Linked DNA regions of Halalkalicoccus sp. CG83. The protein of the gene in region 1 binds, or shares a complex with, the protein of each later gene. Links are inferred from orthologs where the notes say so. Each region holds a gene or a part of one and is shown in the gene's direction. Other genes may lie near its edges. The genes, in order: rpl7ae, V0Z78_RS16250, V0Z78_RS04755, rpmD and V0Z78_RS04765.

Evidence for each region.
Region 2: rpl7ae (region 1) and V0Z78_RS16250 share a complex: the UniProt entries of both Methanocaldococcus jannaschii proteins name them as parts of the 50S ribosomal subunit. The link is inferred for Halalkalicoccus sp. CG83 from one-to-one orthologs.
Region 3: rpl7ae (region 1) and V0Z78_RS04755 share a complex: the UniProt entries of both Methanocaldococcus jannaschii proteins name them as parts of the 50S ribosomal subunit. The link is inferred for Halalkalicoccus sp. CG83 from one-to-one orthologs.
Region 4: rpl7ae (region 1) and rpmD share a complex: the UniProt entries of both Methanocaldococcus jannaschii proteins name them as parts of the 50S ribosomal subunit. The link is inferred for Halalkalicoccus sp. CG83 from one-to-one orthologs.
Region 5: rpl7ae (region 1) and V0Z78_RS04765 share a complex: the UniProt entries of both Methanocaldococcus jannaschii proteins name them as parts of the 50S ribosomal subunit. The link is inferred for Halalkalicoccus sp. CG83 from one-to-one orthologs.

Annotation. Positions count from the first base shown.
Region 1 is NZ_JAZDDH010000001.1:1,466,199-1,470,650, forward strand. Bases 1,042-3,717 are described here. They hold rpl7ae (50S ribosomal protein L7Ae), read left to right. Parts: upstream 1,042-2,036; coding sequence 2,037-2,399; downstream 2,400-3,717. Other genes in these bases: V0Z78_RS07605 (FAD-dependent oxidoreductase), read right to left, coding at 1,042-1,064; V0Z78_RS07610 (putative quinol monooxygenase), read left to right, coding at 1,368-1,673; V0Z78_RS07620 (30S ribosomal protein S28e), read left to right, coding at 2,411-2,635; V0Z78_RS07625 (50S ribosomal protein L24e), read left to right, coding at 2,636-3,085; ndk (nucleoside-diphosphate kinase), read left to right, coding at 3,082-3,543. Outside these bases: more of V0Z78_RS07605, read right to left, coding at 1-1,041; more of msrA, read right to left, coding at 3,718-4,330; peptide-methionine (R)-S-oxide reductase MsrB, read right to left, coding at 4,380-4,452. UniProt on the Methanocaldococcus jannaschii protein: Multifunctional RNA-binding protein that recognizes the K-turn motif in ribosomal RNA, the RNA component of RNase P, box H/ACA, box C/D and box C'/D' sRNAs.
Region 2 is NZ_JAZDDH010000002.1:512,933-517,527, forward strand. The notes cover bases 837-3,655. They hold V0Z78_RS16250 (50S ribosomal protein L37ae), read left to right. Parts: upstream 837-2,014; coding sequence 2,015-2,296; downstream 2,297-3,655. Other genes in these bases: V0Z78_RS16245 (heavy metal translocating P-type ATPase), read left to right, coding at 837-1,757; V0Z78_RS16255 (DNA-directed RNA polymerase subunit P), read left to right, coding at 2,293-2,427; V0Z78_RS16260 (KEOPS complex subunit Pcc1), read left to right, coding at 2,441-2,704; V0Z78_RS16265 (oligosaccharyl transferase, archaeosortase A system-associated), read left to right, coding at 2,923-3,655. In the rest of the region: more of V0Z78_RS16245, read left to right, coding at 1-836; more of V0Z78_RS16265, read left to right, coding at 3,656-4,595. UniProt on the Methanocaldococcus jannaschii protein: Binds to the 23S rRNA.
Region 3 is NZ_JAZDDH010000001.1:935,697-938,696, reverse strand. It holds V0Z78_RS04755 (50S ribosomal protein L19e), read left to right. Parts: upstream 1-1,275; coding sequence 1,276-1,725; downstream 1,726-3,000. Other genes in the region: rpmD (50S ribosomal protein L30), read left to right, coding at 2,926-3,000; V0Z78_RS04745 (30S ribosomal protein S5), read left to right, coding at 2,279-2,926; V0Z78_RS04750 (50S ribosomal protein L18), read left to right, coding at 1,725-2,276; V0Z78_RS04760 (50S ribosomal protein L32e), read left to right, coding at 470-1,279; V0Z78_RS04765 (50S ribosomal protein L6), read left to right, coding at 1-469. UniProt on the Methanocaldococcus jannaschii protein: Binds to the 23S rRNA.
Region 4 is NZ_JAZDDH010000001.1:934,040-936,979, reverse strand. It holds rpmD (50S ribosomal protein L30), read left to right. Parts: upstream 1-1,208; coding sequence 1,209-1,673; downstream 1,674-2,940. Other genes in the region: secY (preprotein translocase subunit SecY), read left to right, coding at 2,198-2,940; V0Z78_RS04735 (uL15m family ribosomal protein), read left to right, coding at 1,676-2,194; V0Z78_RS04745 (30S ribosomal protein S5), read left to right, coding at 562-1,209; V0Z78_RS04750 (50S ribosomal protein L18), read left to right, coding at 8-559; V0Z78_RS04755 (50S ribosomal protein L19e), read left to right, coding at 1-8.
Region 5 is NZ_JAZDDH010000001.1:937,021-941,606, reverse strand. What follows is about bases 1,777-4,586. They hold V0Z78_RS04765 (50S ribosomal protein L6), read left to right. Parts: upstream 1,777-2,794; coding sequence 2,795-3,379; downstream 3,380-4,586. Other genes in these bases: V0Z78_RS04755 (50S ribosomal protein L19e), read left to right, coding at 4,186-4,586; V0Z78_RS04760 (50S ribosomal protein L32e), read left to right, coding at 3,380-4,189; V0Z78_RS04770 (30S ribosomal protein S8), read left to right, coding at 2,400-2,792; V0Z78_RS04775 (30S ribosomal protein S14), read left to right, coding at 2,230-2,403; V0Z78_RS04780 (50S ribosomal protein L5), read left to right, coding at 1,777-2,233. Also shown: V0Z78_RS04800 (30S ribosomal protein S17), read left to right, coding at 1-168; V0Z78_RS04795 (50S ribosomal protein L14), read left to right, coding at 168-566; rplX (50S ribosomal protein L24), read left to right, coding at 571-927; V0Z78_RS04785 (30S ribosomal protein S4e), read left to right, coding at 924-1,685; more of V0Z78_RS04780, read left to right, coding at 1,682-1,776. UniProt on the Methanocaldococcus jannaschii protein: This protein binds to the 23S rRNA, and is important in its secondary structure. It is located near the subunit interface in the base of the L7/L12 stalk, and near the tRNA binding site of the peptidyltransferase center.

The DNA of each region.
Region 1 (4,452 bases):
TCCATCTCGAACGCCTTGACCGCGGCGGTCCCCGCGATCGGACCGCCCTCGGTCGGCTCGCCCGCGACCGTCCGTCCGATCGCCCGACCGTGGCGGTTGGCCGTGAGCGCGAGGGGTACGTACGCCGGCTCGCCGGTGACGACGTGTTCGGCCTCGGCACAGTCGCCCGCTGCGTACACGTCGGGAACGCTCGTCTCGCGGTACTCGTCGGTCGCGATCGCGCCGGTCGGTCCGAGTTCGACCCCCGCCTCCTCCGCTAGAGCCGTCCGCGGCCGAACGCCGGTTCCGAGGAGCACCATCCCCACCGGCACCTCCTCGTCGGCCGTGACGACCGTTTCGACCCGGTCGTCGCCGGCGACCGTCTCCACCTCGCTTTCGAGGTAGAGGGCGACGTCTCGGTCGCGCAGGTGCCCGGCGATCGTCTCGCTCGTCGCCTCACCGAACGGCGCCAGCACGTGCTCCCCTCGCTGGAAGAGGTGGACCTCGAAGTCGTTCTCCGCGAGCGCCTCGGCCATCTCGATGCCGACGTAACCGCCGCCGACGATCCCCACCGGCGCGGTACAGTCCTCGAGGAATCGGCACGCCGGACCGCTGTCGGGCTGGGCGAACGTGCCCTCCGAGCGCGACCGGCCGACGAACTCCCGGAGATCGCGTCCGTCGGTCATCGATCCGAGCGTGTAGACGCCCTCGAGGTCGGTACCCTCGATCGGCGGGACGGTCGCCGCCGCACCGGTCGCGATGAGGAGGTGGTCGTAGGGCTGAACGATCTCTCCCCCCTCGTTCTCCGCGGTCACGGTTCGCTCGTCCGGGTCGATCGAGACGACCTCGTGGCCCGTCCGGAGGTCGATGTCGCGCTCCTCGCGGAACTCCTCGGGGGTCACGGAGACCAGTTCGTCGAGCGACTGGATCTCGCCCTTGACGTAGTACGGCAGCCCGCACGCGCCGTAGGAGACCCACTCGCCCTTCTCGAAGACGACGACCTCGAGCTCCGGGTCGTCCCGTTTGGCCTTGCTCGCGGCGGACATCCCGGCGGCGTCACCGCCCACGACGACGAAGGTTGTCATCCCATGGGCAGTTCTCGGGAACGGCAATAAGTCGTCCTCCGACGTGCGCTCCGGTCGTCCATCCGCACGGGCGGCCATGAGTCTCGCCGGGCTGTCGAGCGGCGTCGAGGACCCCGATAGCCACGCGGCCGGACCGTCTTCGTGGGAGGTTTCCGTAGCGTCGACACGGCTACAGCCGATCCCGTCGGAACGAGACCAGCAAACGGGACGGGACGGGAGCGCTCGGCGCCGGTCGCCGCGGTTGGAACCGAGAGCGCACAACGGCCGAGCGATTATATGTCCCCTCTTCGTGGACCGAGTGCAATGCTCGTAGTTCACGCGACGTTTCCGATCGATTCCGACAGCCGGGAGAGAGCGCTCGAACTGATCGAGACGCTGGCCGACCGATCCCGTCAGGAGGACGGCGTCATCGACTACCGGGTCGCGGCCGACATCGACGATCCGAACCTGTTCCGGTTCTTCGAGCAGTACGAGAACGAGGAGGCGTTCGGAGCGCACTCGGAGACGGACCACTTTCAGGAGTTCGAGAGCGAACTCCCGGAACTCCTCGCCGGCGAACCCGAGGTGACGCGGTTCGACGGTGCCGACGCCTCCACCGTGGAGCTCTGACCGACAGCCGTCGTTCCGTGGAGAGCCTTTTCGGGTGATCGACCCGTTCAGCAAGGGAGCGGATCCGTCACCGTCGCGGTGTCGGGGTCGGTGAGCGTCAGGACGGCTGAGCCGTCTCGGGTCGGAGTTCGTCGCACCGAAGAGCGGAACGCACGGGGACGACGCTTCCGATGGGTCGCCCGAGGACGAACGTACCTGATCGCTCCCGTGCGTTCGATTCACACGCCCTCAGGCGTTTGAACACGCTTTTATGGAGGGCTGCGCTATCCCGTTGTACAGCCTGCACGGGGTCATGAGGCTCCTAGCCGCTTAGGATCTACATCGGCAGGGGGGCGCGAGCCCGCGTGCAGGAGGAGAAACACCATGCCAGTATACGTCAACTTCGATGTACCGGCCGACCTCCAGGACGACGCCATCGAGGCGCTCGAGGTCGCCCGCGACACGGGTACCGTCAAGAAAGGAACCAACGAGACGACCAAGGCGATCGAGCGCGGCAACGCGAAGCTCGTCTACATCGCCGAGGACGTCCAGCCCGAGGAGATCGTCCTCCACCTGCCCGAACTCGCCGACGAGAAGGGGATCCCCTTCGTCTACGTCGACACGCAGGACGACGTCGGCCACGCCGCCGGCCTCGAGGTCGGTTCGGCCGCCGCGGCGATCGTCGACGCCGGCGACGCCGAGGACGACGTCGAGGACATCGGGGACAAGCTCGAGGAGCTTCGCTGAGGTGAGTTGAGATGAGCGCAGAGGACTCAAGCGGCGACTCGACGGCCGCGGAGGTCATCGAGATCGTCGGCAAGACCGGGATGCACGGCGAGGCCATGCAGGTCAAGTGCCGCATCCGAGAGGGCGAGAACCAGGGACGCATCATCACGCGAAACGTACTCGGCCCCGTCCGGGAGGGCGACGTGCTCCAGCTGCGCGAGACCGCCCGGGAGGCCGATTCGATCGGAGGCCAATAGATGGTCGAGACACGCACCTGTGACTACAGCGGCGAGGAGATCGAGCCCGGAACGGGCATCATGTACGTCCGCACCGACGGAACGGTGCTCCACTTCGTCGACTCGAAGGCGGAGAAGAACTACCGGCTCGGCCGAGAGGCCCGCGACCTCGAGTGGACCGCCGCCGGCCGCAACGAGAAGGCGGGACGCGCACGCACCCAGGAGAAGCGCGACGCCAAGGCGGAGTCCACCGCAGCGGACGCCGGCGAACCCGGTACCGAGGCCGCCGCCACCGTCGAGGAGGCGACCGTCGAGACCGACGAGGAGACGGCCGAGGAGGTCACCGCTGACGACGCCGACGTCGACAGCGACGCCGGCGCCGAGCAGGCGGAGTCCGTCGAGGAGGATGAGGACGAGCCCGAAACGATGACCGAGGCACCCGAGGACGTCGACGAGGACGACGAAGAATGAGCGAGACGGAGCGCACCTTCGTGATGGTCAAGCCCGACGGCGTCCAGCGCGGGTTGATCGGCGAGATCGTCTCGCGGTTCGAACAGCGCGGGCTGAAGCTCGTCGGCGGGAAGTTCATGCAGATCGACGAGGAGCTCGCCCAGGAACACTACGGCGAGCACGAGGACAAGCCGTTCTTCGAGGATCTCGTAGGGTTCATCACGTCGGGACCCGTGTTCGCGATGGTCTGGGAGGGCCAGGACGCGACCCGCCAAGTGAGGAGAATGATGGGCGAAACCGACCCCGCGGACTCCGCACCCGGCACGATCCGGGGAGACTTCGGACTCGACCTGGGTCGGAACGTCGTCCACGGCTCGGACACCGAGGAGGGTTCAGCCGAACGCGAGATCGAGCTGTTCTTCGACGACGACGAACTGCTCGAGTACGAACGCATCGACGAGACCTGGCTCTACGAGTAACCGACCGTTCTCTTCGTCTCTCCTTCGGTCGCTCACCGACGAGCGACGCGTCGAACCCCCCGGCGAATCGTGACGGGTAATCGTCTTCTGGGGAGGGGAAACCGACGCTTCGGCGATCACGATCGACGACGAGAGGCGTCTCCGCCCTCGGATCCCTCTATCGGCCGCCCGCGGTACGCCCGAGCGCCGTGGTCAGTCCGTCTTCCTCGGGGATCTCGTGTCCCGCCGCGTGCGCGTTCAGCTTCGCCGCCGTCGGCGACTCTCGGATCTCCTCGTCGTCGTAGCCCGCTTCCTCGAACGCCCCCAGTAGCGACGGCTTCGATCGGAGGCTGTACTTCTGGTGGTAGTCCTCGGCGGGATGGAACCGATCGAGGTGCTCGATCCTCGTTTCGATCGAGTCGGGGGAGCGGCCGTCGGCCTCGAGATACGTCTCGATCGCCTCGCGCTGTCCCTCCGTCTCCCGGAACACGGCGTTCTGGTACTGCTTCTTCCGTGTCTGGCGGTTCGGATCGTGGCGTTCGAAGACGACGTCGAGGAGATCCGCGTAGGAGAGCCTCCCGGGGTCGTAGTCGACCTGGAACGCCTCGGTGTGGTCGCCGAGGGCGTGGTACGTCGGATCGGGCTTCGTCCCGCCGGCGTAGCCGACTCGCGTTCGAACGACGCCCTCGATCGCGCCGAAGCGCGCGTCCGGCCCCCAGAAACAGCCGAGCGCGAACGTCGCGGTCTCAGTCTCCTCTCGATCCGGTGTCGCCCGATCGAACTCGCGTATCGTGGTCGGTGTCAACATGAGGCGTGTCCGTCGGAGAGGGTCGCCGCGTCGCGGTGCGGTTCGTTCCTCACTCCTCGTCCTCGAACTGCAGGGCGATGCCGTTGATACAGTAGCGTTTCCCGGTCGGCTCGGGCCCGTCG
Region 2 (4,595 bases), on another replicon or contig:
CGGCGGAGATCGAAGTGGGCGAGACCGTGATCGTGCGCCCCGGCGAGAAGATCCCCCTCGACGGGACGGTCGTCGAGGGCGAGAGCAGGGCGGGATCGAAGATCCCGCGAGCGAACGGCGACAGCGAGGAGCTTCGCTCCTCGGGTCATGCGAGCGAGCGGAGCCCGCGAGCAAAAGCCGTGAGCGCGGTCGACCAGTCGCCGATCACCGGCGAGAGCGTTCCCGTCGACAAGGCCGCGGGCGACGAGGTGTACGCCGGCGCGATCAACCAGGAGGGCTATCTCGAGGTCAGGGTCACGTCGGTGGCGTCGGACTCCACCCTCTCGCGGATCATCGAGATGGTGCAGGGAGCACAGGCGAAGAAGACCGACACCGAGCAGTTCGTCGACCGGTTCTCCGGCTACTACACGCCGATCGTGGTCGTGCTGGCGATCCTGACCGCCGCCGTTCCGCCGCTGCTCATCGCCGAGCCGATCTCGGTCGACGTAGCCGGGTACACGCTCGGCTTCGCCGCCGACTGGCAGACGTGGTTCATCCGCGGGCTTACGCTGTTGGTGATCGCCTGCCCGTGTGCGTTCGTTATCTCGACGCCCGTCTCGGTGGTGTCGGGGATCACCAGCGCCGCGAAGAACGGCGTCCTGATCAAGGGCGGCACCTACCTCGAGGCGATGGGCGAGGTGGACGCCATCGCACTGGACAAGACCGGGACGCTCACCAAGGGCGAGCTCGCCGTCACCGACGTCGTCCCGCTCGGCGACGTCGACGAAGCCTCCCTGCTTCGCTACGGCGCCGGTCTCGAGCGACGAAGCGAGCATCCGATCGCCGCGGCGATTCTCGCCCGTGCCGAGGAGGGCGACGTCGGTCGCCTCCCCGAGCCCGACGGGTTCGAGAGCCTGACCGGGCGTGGCATCCGCGGCGAGATCGACGGAGAGACGTACTACGCGGGCAAGCCCGCCCTCTTCGAGGAGTTGGGGTTCGATCTCTCGAGGACTCGCCGAGCGACTGACGGTGGCTCCGACGCACAGCGCGGGGCGGAGGCTCGTCGGACGCAGCGGTCCGACGGCGGCACCGTAGCCGAGAGAGCGACCGCCGCCGGTGGCGAGCGATTCGCCGACGACGCGCTCGCCGCGCTGGAGCGGGAGGGCAAGACGGTCGTCGTCGTCGGGACGGAGACGCGGTTACTGGGCGCCATCGCGATCGCGGACGAGGTCCGCCCCGCCTCGAAGCGGGCCGTCGAACGCCTGCACGAACTGGGCGTCGAACGGGTCGTGATGCTGACCGGCGACAACGAGGGCACGGCCCACGCCATCGCCCGCGAGGTGGGCGTCGACGAGTACCGGGCGGAGCTGCTGCCCGAGGAGAAGGTCGAGGCCATCGAGTCGCTCCAGGCGGAGTACGGCGACGTGGCGATGGTCGGCGACGGCATCAACGACGCACCCGCACTCGCCACCGCGGAGGTCGGCATCGCGATGGGGGCGGCCGGCACGGACACGGCGCTAGAGACCGCCGACATCGCCCTGATGGGCGACGACATCGGACGGCTGCCGTATCTGTACGCGCTGTCGCACGAGGCCAACAGCGTCATCCGGCAGAACATCTGGGCGAGCCTCGGCACGAAGGCGCTGCTCGCGCTCGGCGTCCCGCTCGGGTTCGTGAGCGTGGCGCTGGCGGTCATCGTCGGCGACATGGGGATGAGCCTCGGCGTGACGGGGAACGCGCTTCGCCTGGCGCGGATCACGCCGGAGCGGTTCGACTGACGTCACGACGGGGCAGCCGGGAACGCATGACTCGCCCCGTGGAGCGCCTCGACGACGCGAACGAACCAGCCCGGTGTCGTTCGTGCGCACTGGCCGCGACCACAGAGAACGAGCGGTCGATCCGAACGACCATCGGGAGTGAGGATCGTTTTGGTCCAGCTTTTGCCGAAGGAGCACGCCGAAGGCGTGCGACTGCAGCGCAAAAGGTGGGTTGGTTCAACAGGCTTATGTGCGCGCTTCGGATAGCTACGGCCACTATGGCTAAGAGATCGAAGGGCGTCGGCAGCGCGGGGCGTTTCGGTGCGCGCTACGGTAGAGTCTCTCGAAAGCGCGTCACCGAGATCGAGGCGGACATGCACGACTCGCACACCTGCCCGGAGTGTGGGACGGACGACGTCTCCCGAACGGGGACGGGTATCTGGCAGTGCGGGAAGTGTGGCTACGAGTTCGCCGGCGGCACCTACCGCCCGCAGACCCCCGCTGGCCGGACCGTCACGCGATCGATCCGTGCGGCACTCGACGAGTCCGACGACGAATGAGCTACAAGTGCTCGCGGTGTAAACGTGACGTCGAACTCGACGAGTACGGCGGCGTCCGCTGTCCGTACTGCGGTCATCGCGTGCTGCTCAAGGAGCGCAGCCGCGACGTGAAGGAAGTCGGCGTGAACTGACGAGCGGGCCGGGATGGACGCGCCCCACGACGCGATTCTCACCTTCGAATACGACGATCAGCGCCGCGCTCGCGTCGTCGAACGCAGCCTCCGTCCGGAGGTCGAACCGCTCGCGGACGCTCGCTCGCAGGCCACGCTGGGTCACGAGAACACGACGCTCACGGTCCGGATCGAGGCCGACGACCTCGTGGCGCTTCGGGCGGCGCTCAACACGTGGTGCTCCCTCGTCGACACGGCCGAGACGGTCGCGGACGCCGCCGAACGCGACGACGCATGATGTGGGACGTCGCGTCCGACGCTCGATAAGGGCTCGTCCCCCGGTCGATCCCCCCGGACTCGGCGCGAACGCTGGTCTCGACGGTGTCCGCGGGTGGAGGAGGCCCGAGCCGACCGTCCCGTTCCCGGCGTTTCGCCCGCTCACGGCCGCTCTGCACCCCCGAACGACGGGGCGTCGATAGTGAAAGGTTTATCCTCGTATCAGCGATTCGTACGTCAATGGGCGAACGTACCGAGCGGGCCGACCGCACCCGCGGCTCGTCTCTCGTTCTCGAGGCTCTCAAGCGGTGGTATCACCTCCCTCTCCTCGCGATCGCCATGCTCTTCATGTTCTGGGTCCGCGTCCAGTCCTACGACGACTTCGTCTTCGACGACGGCGCGATCCGACTCAGGGCGGTCGACTCGTGGTACCACTGGCGAACGACGATGTACACGGTCCACAACTGGCCCGCCACGATGCCGTACGACCCCTGGACGGCCTACCCGACGGGCACCTACGTCGGCCAGTTCGGCACGCTGTTCGATCAGATCATCGCCACCGTCGCCCTGATCGTGGGCCGGGGCGACCCCACCCAGCAGACCGTCTTCCTGGTCGCGCTCCTCACCGTGCCCGCGCTGGGCGCGCTCGTCGTCGTCCCAACCTACTACATCGGCGCACGTCTCGGCGGACGCATCGGCGGTCTGGCGGGGGTCGTTCTGCTCGCGCTGTTCCCCGGACTGTTCCTGAACCGGACCACGACGGGCATGCTCCAGCACCACGGCGCAGAGGTGCTGTTCATGTCGATCGCGGTTCTGGCGATGATGGTCGCGCTGCGCGTCGCCGAGAGCGGGGACTCGGTCTACGAGACCATCGCGGTCCGCGACCACGGGCGGTTCGGTCGACTGGTCCTCTACAGCGTTCTCGCGGGCCTCGCGATCACGCTCTACATCTGGGTCTGGCCCCCTGGGATCGTACTGATCGGCATCCTCGGGTTCTTCTTCGTGATCGAGCTGAGCGTGGAGTTCGGTCGCGGCGGACGCCCCGAGAACCTCGCGTTCGTCGGGGCGGTGGCCCTCGGCGTCACCGGCGCGCTCACGCTGGCGACGATGGAGGTCACCCGGATCAGTTCCACGAACGCCGGTCCGCTCCAGCCGCTTCTGGCGTTCGTCGTCGCGCTCGGCTGTGCGTTCATGGCGTGGCTCGCGCGCGGCTGGCGGAGACGCGGCCTCGACGAGCGATACTACCCCGCCGCGATCACCGGCGTCATCTTCGTCTCGATACCGATCGTCGCGCTCCTCCTGCCCGAGCTATGGGGGACGATCGTCCAGACCGTCTCGGGCCGACTGCTGCCGTTCGGCTACTCGACGACGGCGCTGACCGTCCAGGAGGCCCAGCCGCCCGACGCCTTCAACCGGTTCGTCTACCGCCAGTACGGCCTGGCGTTCTACACGGCCATGATCGGTCTGGCCGTGCTCGTCGCCCGCCTCGTCCGCACGGCCGACCACCGCTCCGAGCACGTCCTGATCGTCGTCTGGACGCTCTTTCTCACCTCGATGGCGTTCACGCAGATCCGTTTCCACTACTACTACGTGGTGCCGATCGCGGTGTTGAACGCGTACCTCATCGGGTGGGCCATCGACCGAGCGGGCCGTATCGACGGCTCGCGTCTCCGCGGGATCGACGGTCATCAGGCGCTGGTGCTCCTGGTGTTGCTGACGATTCTCGTCGTCCCGCTGATGCCGCCGGTCGCGGAGACGACGGTCGTCGAGGCCGGCCAGACCACGAGTCCGAGCCGGGACGCCATGTTCTGGAAGAGCTCGAACGCGTGGCTCGAGACGAACAGCCCCGCGCCCGGCGCGTGGGGCGGCGCGGACAACGAGGACGAACTGGCGTACTACGGCACCTACGACGT
Region 3 (3,000 bases), 530 kb from region 1 along the record:
CTCCGTCTCGACGGGGACGACCACCGTCGAGGAGGAGACCGACGATGGCGAGACCGAGCAGCGCGAGGTCGACGCGGTCCTCATCGAGAGCGACGAGGAGGACGCGAAGACGAAGGCGACGCTCGGCACGTTCGAGAGCCACGTCCGCAACATGATCCGCGGCGTGAGCGAGGGGTGGGAGTACCGGATGGAGGTCCTGTACTCGCACTTCCCGATGCAGGTGTCGGTCGAGAACGACGAGATCGTCATCGAGAACTTCCTCGGCGAGCGAGCGGCGCGACGGTCGTCGATCCACGGCGACACCGAGGTCGAGATCGACGGCGAGGAGCTCGTCCTCCGCGGTCCGAACAAGGAGGACGTCGGCCAGACCGCCGCGGACATCGAACAGCTCACGCGGGTCAGCGGCAAGGACAACCGCGTGTTTCAGGACGGCGTCTACATCGTCGAGAAACCCAAAGGAGGCGTCTAAATGGCCGAAGAAGAAGAGCACGAGGAGACCGAGACCGAGACCGAAGTCGAACAGGAGACCGAGGACACCGAGGAGGCGACCCCCTCGGAGGACGAGCAGGCAGCCCCCGACGACCCGGTCGAGCTGAGCGACATCAGCGGCGTCGGCGACGCGAAGGCCGACGCGCTGCGCGAGGCCGGCTTCGAGACCGTCGAGGACGTCAAGGCGGCGAGCCAGGGCGAACTCGCGGACGTCGAGGGGATCGGTAACGCACTGGCCGCACGAATCAAGGCCGACGTCGGCGGACTCGAGGTCGAGGAGGAGACCGAGGCCGACGTCGAGGACACCGAGCCCGAAACCGAGGTCGAGGAGACCGAGGCGGCCGAGACCGAACTGCAGGCGCGCGGGCTCACGGAGAAGACGCCCCAGCTCGACGACGAGGAGGTCCGCCTCCTCGGCGAGCGAGCCCGCGTCAGCAAGCCGCAGTTCAACCGCCAGGACTACCACATGAAGAAGCGAACGCCGACCTCGTGGCGCCGCCCCCGCGGCGGGCTCTCGAAGCAGCGCCGTCGCATCAAGGGGAAGGGTCAGGTCGTCAAGGCCGGCTTCCGCACGCCGACCGAGGTCCGCGGTCGTCACCCGAGCGGCTTCGAGGAGGTCCGCGTCCACAACGTCGACGACCTCGAGGGCGTCGACGGGGACCGAGAGGCAGTGCGCATCGCCTCGTCGGTCGGCGCACGCAAGCGCGAACGCATCGAGGAGGAGGCAGAGAACGCGGGCGTCCGCGTTCTCAACCCCACGTACGTCGAAGTCGAGGTGAACGAGGAATGAGCGATCTCTCGGCACAGAAGCGACTGGCGGCGGACGTTCTGGACGTCGGCAAGAACCGCGTCTGGTTCGATCCCGAGGCGCAGGGCGAGATCGTCGACGCGATCACCCGCGAGGAGATCCGCGAGCTCGTCGACCAGGGGATCATCCAGGCGAAGGACAAGCGCGGCAACTCCCGCGGACGGGCGCGAGAGCGCCAGAAGAAGCGAGCCTACGGCCACCAGAAGGGCGCGGGCAAGCGAAAGGGGAAGGCCGGCGCGCGCCAGGACGAGAAGGAACAGTGGCAGAATCAGATCAGAGCACAACGTCGACGACTGCGCGAGCTCCGCGACGAGGGCGAGCTCTCGCCCGGCGAGTACCGCGAGCTCTACAACAAGGCCCGCGGCGGGGAGTTCCGCAGCGTCCGCTACATGACCAACTACATCGACAACGAATACGGTGACGAATAATGGCAACAGGACCACGCTATAAGGTGCCGATGCGTCGGCGCCGCGAAGTCCGAACAGACTACCACCAGAGGTTGCGCCTGCTGAAATCCGGCAAACCTCGTCTGGTTGCTCGCCAGAGCAACAAACACGTCAGGGCGCAGCTGATCACGACCAGTCCACAGGGCGACGAGACGCTCGCGAGCGCACACTCCTCGGACCTCGCCGACTACGGCTGGGAGGCCCCGACGGGGAACCTCCCCTCGGCGTATCTGACGGGGCTGCTCGCGGGAAAACGCGCGCTCGAGGCGGACGTCGAGGAGGCGGTCCTCGACATCGGCCTCTACACGGCGACGCCCGGCAGCACGCTGTTCGCGGTCCAGGAGGGCGCGATCGACGCGGGCCTCGAGATCCCGCACAGCGATTCGGTGCTGGCGGACTGGAGCCGAACCCGCGGCGAGCACATCGCGGAGTACGCAGAGCAGCTCGACGAGCCGCTGTACAGCGGCGAGTTCGACGCAACGACCCTTCCCGAGCACTTCGATGAGGTTCGGGAGACCATCATGGAGGAGTAAGCATGTCACAACGAAACGACGGGTGGGAGCCCGTCACACGGCTCGGCCGACTCGTCCGCGACGGCGAGATCGAGACGATGGAGGAGGCGCTCAACTCGGGACTGCCGCTGAAGGAGACGGAGATCGTCGACCAGCTCCTTCCCGGCCTCGAGGACGACGTACTGGACATCAACATGGTCCAGCGGATGACCGACTCGGGCCGCCGGGTGAAGTTCCGGTGTGTCTGCGTCGTCGGCAACCGCGACGGCTACGTCGGCTACGCGGAGGGCCGTGACGACCAGGTCGGCGGCGCCATCCAGAAGGCGATCGGCATCGCGAAGCTGAACATCATCAAGGTCGACCGCGGCAGCGGCTCCTGGGAGGACCGCGCGGGCGGCACCCACTCGCTGCAGCGAAAGTCGACCGGCAAGGCCGGCAGCGTCACCGTCGAGGTCATCCCGGCACCGAAGGGCCTCGGGCTCGCGGCCGCCGAGACCGTCCGCAGCGTGCTCGAGCTCGCCGGCATCGAGGACGCCTGGACGAAGAGCCACGGCAACACCCGGACGACGGTCAACCTCGCGAAGGCGACGTTCAACGCGCTCGAGAACGCCTCGCAGTCGCGGGTGCCCGACCACGTCCAGGAGCAGCGACAGCAGGAGGTCGTCGAATGATGCAGGCGGTCGTCCAGATCCGCGGCGACGTCAACATGGACTACGACGTGGAGGACACCCTCTCGATGCTGAAC
Region 4 (2,940 bases), 530 kb from region 1 along the record:
ACGAATAATGGCAACAGGACCACGCTATAAGGTGCCGATGCGTCGGCGCCGCGAAGTCCGAACAGACTACCACCAGAGGTTGCGCCTGCTGAAATCCGGCAAACCTCGTCTGGTTGCTCGCCAGAGCAACAAACACGTCAGGGCGCAGCTGATCACGACCAGTCCACAGGGCGACGAGACGCTCGCGAGCGCACACTCCTCGGACCTCGCCGACTACGGCTGGGAGGCCCCGACGGGGAACCTCCCCTCGGCGTATCTGACGGGGCTGCTCGCGGGAAAACGCGCGCTCGAGGCGGACGTCGAGGAGGCGGTCCTCGACATCGGCCTCTACACGGCGACGCCCGGCAGCACGCTGTTCGCGGTCCAGGAGGGCGCGATCGACGCGGGCCTCGAGATCCCGCACAGCGATTCGGTGCTGGCGGACTGGAGCCGAACCCGCGGCGAGCACATCGCGGAGTACGCAGAGCAGCTCGACGAGCCGCTGTACAGCGGCGAGTTCGACGCAACGACCCTTCCCGAGCACTTCGATGAGGTTCGGGAGACCATCATGGAGGAGTAAGCATGTCACAACGAAACGACGGGTGGGAGCCCGTCACACGGCTCGGCCGACTCGTCCGCGACGGCGAGATCGAGACGATGGAGGAGGCGCTCAACTCGGGACTGCCGCTGAAGGAGACGGAGATCGTCGACCAGCTCCTTCCCGGCCTCGAGGACGACGTACTGGACATCAACATGGTCCAGCGGATGACCGACTCGGGCCGCCGGGTGAAGTTCCGGTGTGTCTGCGTCGTCGGCAACCGCGACGGCTACGTCGGCTACGCGGAGGGCCGTGACGACCAGGTCGGCGGCGCCATCCAGAAGGCGATCGGCATCGCGAAGCTGAACATCATCAAGGTCGACCGCGGCAGCGGCTCCTGGGAGGACCGCGCGGGCGGCACCCACTCGCTGCAGCGAAAGTCGACCGGCAAGGCCGGCAGCGTCACCGTCGAGGTCATCCCGGCACCGAAGGGCCTCGGGCTCGCGGCCGCCGAGACCGTCCGCAGCGTGCTCGAGCTCGCCGGCATCGAGGACGCCTGGACGAAGAGCCACGGCAACACCCGGACGACGGTCAACCTCGCGAAGGCGACGTTCAACGCGCTCGAGAACGCCTCGCAGTCGCGGGTGCCCGACCACGTCCAGGAGCAGCGACAGCAGGAGGTCGTCGAATGATGCAGGCGGTCGTCCAGATCCGCGGCGACGTCAACATGGACTACGACGTGGAGGACACCCTCTCGATGCTGAACCTCCACCGAGTGAACCACTGTGCGCTCGTCCCCGAACACGAGACGTTCCGCGGGATGATCGCGAAGGTGAACGACTACGTCGCCTACGGCGAGCCGAGCAGCGAGGTCGTCGAGACGCTGATCCGCAAGCGAGCGGAGCCCGCCGAGGGCAGCGGCGAGATCGACGACGAGTGGCTCGCGGAGAACACCGAGTACGACTCGGTGGAGGCGCTCGCGGAGGCGCTTCTCGACGAGGAGACGACGCTGGGAGAACAGGGGCTCACGCCCGTCCTCCGGCTCCACCCGCCGCGTGGCGGTCACAAGGGGATCAAGCATCCCGCGAGCCAGGGCGGACAGCTGGGCAAACACACGACCGAGGAGATCGACGACCTCCTCGAGGCGATGCGATAACAATGACGAACAAGAAACGACGCCAGCGCGGTTCGCGCACGCACGGCGGCGGCACGCACAAGAACCGGCGCGGCGCCGGCCACCGGGGCGGACGCGGGGCTGCCGGACGCAGCAAACACGAGTTCCACAACTACGGGCCGCTCGGCAAACACGGCTTCACTCGACCGGAGAAGGTCAAGGAGACTGTCCTCACGATCGACGTCCAGAAGCTCGACGAGGACGCCCCGCTCTACGTCGCGGACGACCTCGCGAGCGAGGAGGACGGGAGCTACCACCTCGACGCCCGGGACATCGTCGAGGACGGCCACGAGGCCGACGCGGTGAAGGTGCTCGGCGGCGGCCAGGTCCGCAACGCGCTCTCGATCACCGCGGACGCCTTCTCCGCGAGCGCGGTCGAGCTCGTCGAGGAGGCCGGCGGCGAGGCGATCGTCTCCGAGCGCGGACAGGTCGAGGAGGAGTCCGACGAGGAGGACGGCGAATCAGAACCACAAAGTATTGAACCAACGGCTGACGAAGCGTAATCAATGACCTGGAAGGAAGCCGCCGAACCGATTCTCACACGAATGCCGGGGGTGACGCGTCCGGAGGGGCACATCCCCTTCAAACGCAAGCTGACGTGGACGCTCGGCGTCCTGCTCGTCTACTTCTTCCTGACGAACGTCTACCTCTGGGGGCTGCCCGAGGCACAGGCCGGTCAGGACATCTTCGGGAACTTCCGGTCGATCCTCGCCGGCGAACAGGGGACGATCCTCCAGGTGGGGATCGGACCGATCGTCACCGCGAGTATCGTCCTCCAGCTGCTGGGCGGCGCAGGGCTGCTGGGACTGGACACGAACGACCCGCGCGATCAGGTGCTGTACCAGGGCCTCCAGAAGCTGCTGGTGGTCGTGATGACCGCCCTGACCGCGTTCCCGATGGTGTTTCTCGGCGGTTTCCTTCCCCCGAGCCCCGAACTCGCGGCGGCGTACGGCCAGACGACGGTCCAGACGCTGATCTTCGCACAGGTGTTCGTCGGCGGGGTCTTCATCCTGTTTCTCGACGAGATCGTCTCGAAGTGGGGCGTCGGCAGCGGGATCGGACTGTTCATCATCGCCGGCGTGAGCCAGCGACTCCTGGGCGGGCTGTTCGCCTGGGGCGGGCTGCCCGGCGACGTCGGCATCATCCCGACGTGGTTCTCGATCCTGTTCGGCCAGACCTCCTTCCCCTCGTTGCTGACGAGCGAGGGACTCCAGGAGCTCTTCCTCGGGCAGGGGGCGCTGCTCGCGAT
Region 5 (4,586 bases), 530 kb from region 1 along the record:
AAGATAGCAGAGACACGACCGCTCTCGAAGACCAAGAGCCACGTCGTCGTCGAGGTCACCCAGGCCGAACCCGAAGTCGGCCCGATCGACCCGACGGTAGAGGCCTCTCCCGACGAGGAGGAGACCTCGAGCGATGTGGAGACCGAGGCCGCCGGAGGTGAGGAGTGATGGAGGCGCTGAAGGCCGACGTCACGAAGGGACTCTCGAAGGGCGCGCTCATCAACTGCGCCGACAACACCGGTGCCCGCGAGCTGAAGCTGATCAGCGTCTCGGGCTATTCGGGCGTGAAGAACCGCCAGCCCCAGGCCGGGGTCGGCGACAAGATCACGGTGTCGGTGACGAAGGGCACCCCCGAGATGCGCCGACAGATCCTCGAGGCGGTCGTCATCCGCCAGCGCCAGTCGATCCGACGACCCGACGGCACGCGCGTGAAGTTCGAGGACAACGCCGCCGTGGTCATCGACGACGCAGAGGAGCCGCGCGGGACCGAGATCAAGGGTCCGATCGCGCGCGAGGTCGCAGAGCGCTTCGGAAGCGTCGCGAGCACCGCGACGATGATCGTATAGAACCATGAGCAGACAACCACGCAAACAGCGAAACCAGACCGCAGACGCGCCGCTACACGAGCGTCACTCGCAGGTCAACGCGGCGCTGGACGGCGACCTCCGCGAGGAGTACGGCGTCCGGCGCACCCGCGTGAACGCGGGCGACACGGTCGAGGTGATGCGCGGGGACTTCGCCGGCGAGACCGGCGAGGTCGTCTCGGTCGACCTCAGAAACGCCGTCGTCCACGTCGAGGACGTCACCGTCGAGAAGGCCGACGGCGAGGAGGTGGCGCGTCCACTCGACGCGAGCAACCTCCGCATCACGGGGCTCGACCTCTCCGACGAGGTACGCGAGGCGCGTCTGGAGGGTGATGACGAATGAGCAAACACCAGAAACGACTGTCAGTACCGAACTCCTGGCCGGTCGAACGAAAGACGGCGAAGTACACCGTGAAGGCCCGCGCGGGCCCCCACGGCGAGAACGGCGTCCCGCTCGTGATCGTGCTGCGGGACGTACTCGGCTACGTCGACTCGACCAAGGAGGCGAAGTACGCCGCCAACGAGGGCAACGTCCTCGTCAACGGCGAGCCCGTTCGTGACGTGCGGCGTCCGATCGGGATGTTCGACATCCTCGGGTTCGCGGAGCGCGAGGAGTACTACCGCGTGTTCCCCGACGAGGGCGGACGCCTCGCGCTGACGCCGATCGACGCCGAGGACGCCGACGGCAAGCTCGGCAAGATCGTCGACAAGCGCCAGGTCCCCGGCGGCCAGACGCAGCTCCAGCTGCACGACGGCCGGAACCTCCGCGTCGAGGACGGCAGCGAGTACTCGGGCAAGGACTCGATCGTCATCGGCTTCGAGGACGGCGAGATCCTCGCGCACTTCGTCTACGAGGAGGGCGCGCTGGTCACTGCGGTTCGGGGCCAGCACGCCGGCGAGATCGGGACGATCGAGGCGATCGAGGTGATCCCCTCGAGCGCGCCCAACACCGTCACCGTCGAGACCGACGACGGCACGTTCGAGACCGTCGAGGAGTACATCGTCGTGATCGACGAGAACTTCGTCGGCGGGGACGCCGCTGCGTCCGATGGGGACGCCGCCGCGACCGACGAGGACGCCGCCGGAGGTGAGGACGAATGAGCGAGTCCGAAGCCGAGGGCGAGGGCGAGTTCCACGAGATGCGCGAGCCCGTCGTCGAGAAGGTCGTCGTCCACATGGGCGTCGGCACCGGCGGGCGCGAGCTCGCGAACGCCGAGGACATCCTCGAGGAGATCACCGGCCAGGAGAGCGTCCGCACGCAGGCCAAACGGACCAAACCCGAGTTCGGCATCCGCGAGGGCGACCCGATCGGCGCGAAGGTCACCCTTCGCGGCGAGAACGCCGAGGAGTTCCTCGAGACCGCGCTGCCGCTGGCGACGCTGTCGGGCAACCAGTTCGACCGAACCGGCAACGTCAGCTTCGGCATCGAGGAGCACACCGAGTTCCCCAGTCAGGAGTACAACCCCGACATCGGGATCTTCGGAATGGACGTGACGATCAACCTCGTGCGGCCGGGCTACCGGGTGAAGAAACGCGACATCGCCTCGCGACAGATCCCGTCGAACCACCGGCTCGACGCGCGGGCCGCGATCGCCTACCTGAACGAGCGGTTCGACGCCGGCATCGGCGACCAGGAGGACGACGAATGAGTGAAAGCGAAAGCGAGACGGGCGAGCACGCCGCGAAGCGCACCGCACAGCGAGAGAAGTGCCAGCGATGTGGCCGCAAGCAGGGCCTCGTCGGCAAGTACGACATCTGGCTGTGTCGACAGTGCTTCCGGGAGATCGCCCGCAACATGGGGTTCAAGAAGTACAAATGACAGCGAACGATCCGTTCAGCAACGCGCTTTCGGGGCTGAACAACGCGGAGAGCGTCGGGCATCTGACGCACACGGTATCGCCCGCCTCGAACCAGATCGGCTCCGTACTCGAGGTCCTCTACGACCGCGGGTACGTCGACGGCTTCGAGTTCGTCGACGACGGGAAGTCGGGTCGGTTCGAGATCGAACTGAAGGGTGCGATCAACAGATGCGGTGCCGTCAAGCCCCGCTACTCGGCGGGCGCCGACGAGTTCGAGAAGTGGGAGAAGCGGTTCCTCCCCGCCCGTGACTACGGGACGCTCATCGTCACGACGAGCCACGGCATCATGAGCCACTACGAGGCCCGCGAACAGGGCATCGGTGGCCAGGTGATCGCGTACGTCTACTGACCATGCCACGAACAGAAATCACACTACCGGAGGAGGTTTCGGCCGAGGTCGACCACCTCGAACTGACGGTCTCGGGGCCGGACGGCGAGGTCACTCGCCGGCTGTGGTACCCGGACGTCTCCGTCTCGACGGGGACGACCACCGTCGAGGAGGAGACCGACGATGGCGAGACCGAGCAGCGCGAGGTCGACGCGGTCCTCATCGAGAGCGACGAGGAGGACGCGAAGACGAAGGCGACGCTCGGCACGTTCGAGAGCCACGTCCGCAACATGATCCGCGGCGTGAGCGAGGGGTGGGAGTACCGGATGGAGGTCCTGTACTCGCACTTCCCGATGCAGGTGTCGGTCGAGAACGACGAGATCGTCATCGAGAACTTCCTCGGCGAGCGAGCGGCGCGACGGTCGTCGATCCACGGCGACACCGAGGTCGAGATCGACGGCGAGGAGCTCGTCCTCCGCGGTCCGAACAAGGAGGACGTCGGCCAGACCGCCGCGGACATCGAACAGCTCACGCGGGTCAGCGGCAAGGACAACCGCGTGTTTCAGGACGGCGTCTACATCGTCGAGAAACCCAAAGGAGGCGTCTAAATGGCCGAAGAAGAAGAGCACGAGGAGACCGAGACCGAGACCGAAGTCGAACAGGAGACCGAGGACACCGAGGAGGCGACCCCCTCGGAGGACGAGCAGGCAGCCCCCGACGACCCGGTCGAGCTGAGCGACATCAGCGGCGTCGGCGACGCGAAGGCCGACGCGCTGCGCGAGGCCGGCTTCGAGACCGTCGAGGACGTCAAGGCGGCGAGCCAGGGCGAACTCGCGGACGTCGAGGGGATCGGTAACGCACTGGCCGCACGAATCAAGGCCGACGTCGGCGGACTCGAGGTCGAGGAGGAGACCGAGGCCGACGTCGAGGACACCGAGCCCGAAACCGAGGTCGAGGAGACCGAGGCGGCCGAGACCGAACTGCAGGCGCGCGGGCTCACGGAGAAGACGCCCCAGCTCGACGACGAGGAGGTCCGCCTCCTCGGCGAGCGAGCCCGCGTCAGCAAGCCGCAGTTCAACCGCCAGGACTACCACATGAAGAAGCGAACGCCGACCTCGTGGCGCCGCCCCCGCGGCGGGCTCTCGAAGCAGCGCCGTCGCATCAAGGGGAAGGGTCAGGTCGTCAAGGCCGGCTTCCGCACGCCGACCGAGGTCCGCGGTCGTCACCCGAGCGGCTTCGAGGAGGTCCGCGTCCACAACGTCGACGACCTCGAGGGCGTCGACGGGGACCGAGAGGCAGTGCGCATCGCCTCGTCGGTCGGCGCACGCAAGCGCGAACGCATCGAGGAGGAGGCAGAGAACGCGGGCGTCCGCGTTCTCAACCCCACGTACGTCGAAGTCGAGGTGAACGAGGAATGAGCGATCTCTCGGCACAGAAGCGACTGGCGGCGGACGTTCTGGACGTCGGCAAGAACCGCGTCTGGTTCGATCCCGAGGCGCAGGGCGAGATCGTCGACGCGATCACCCGCGAGGAGATCCGCGAGCTCGTCGACCAGGGGATCATCCAGGCGAAGGACAAGCGCGGCAACTCCCGCGGACGGGCGCGAGAGCGCCAGAAGAAGCGAGCCTACGGCCACCAGAAGGGCGCGGGCAAGCGAAAGGGGAAGGCCGGCGCGCGCCAGGACGAGAAGGAACAGTGGCAGAATCAGATCAGAGCACAACGTCGACGACTGCGCGAGCTCCGCGACGAGGGCGAGCTCTCGCCCGGCGAGTACCGCGAGCTCTACAACAAGGCCCGCGGCGGGGAGTTCCGCAG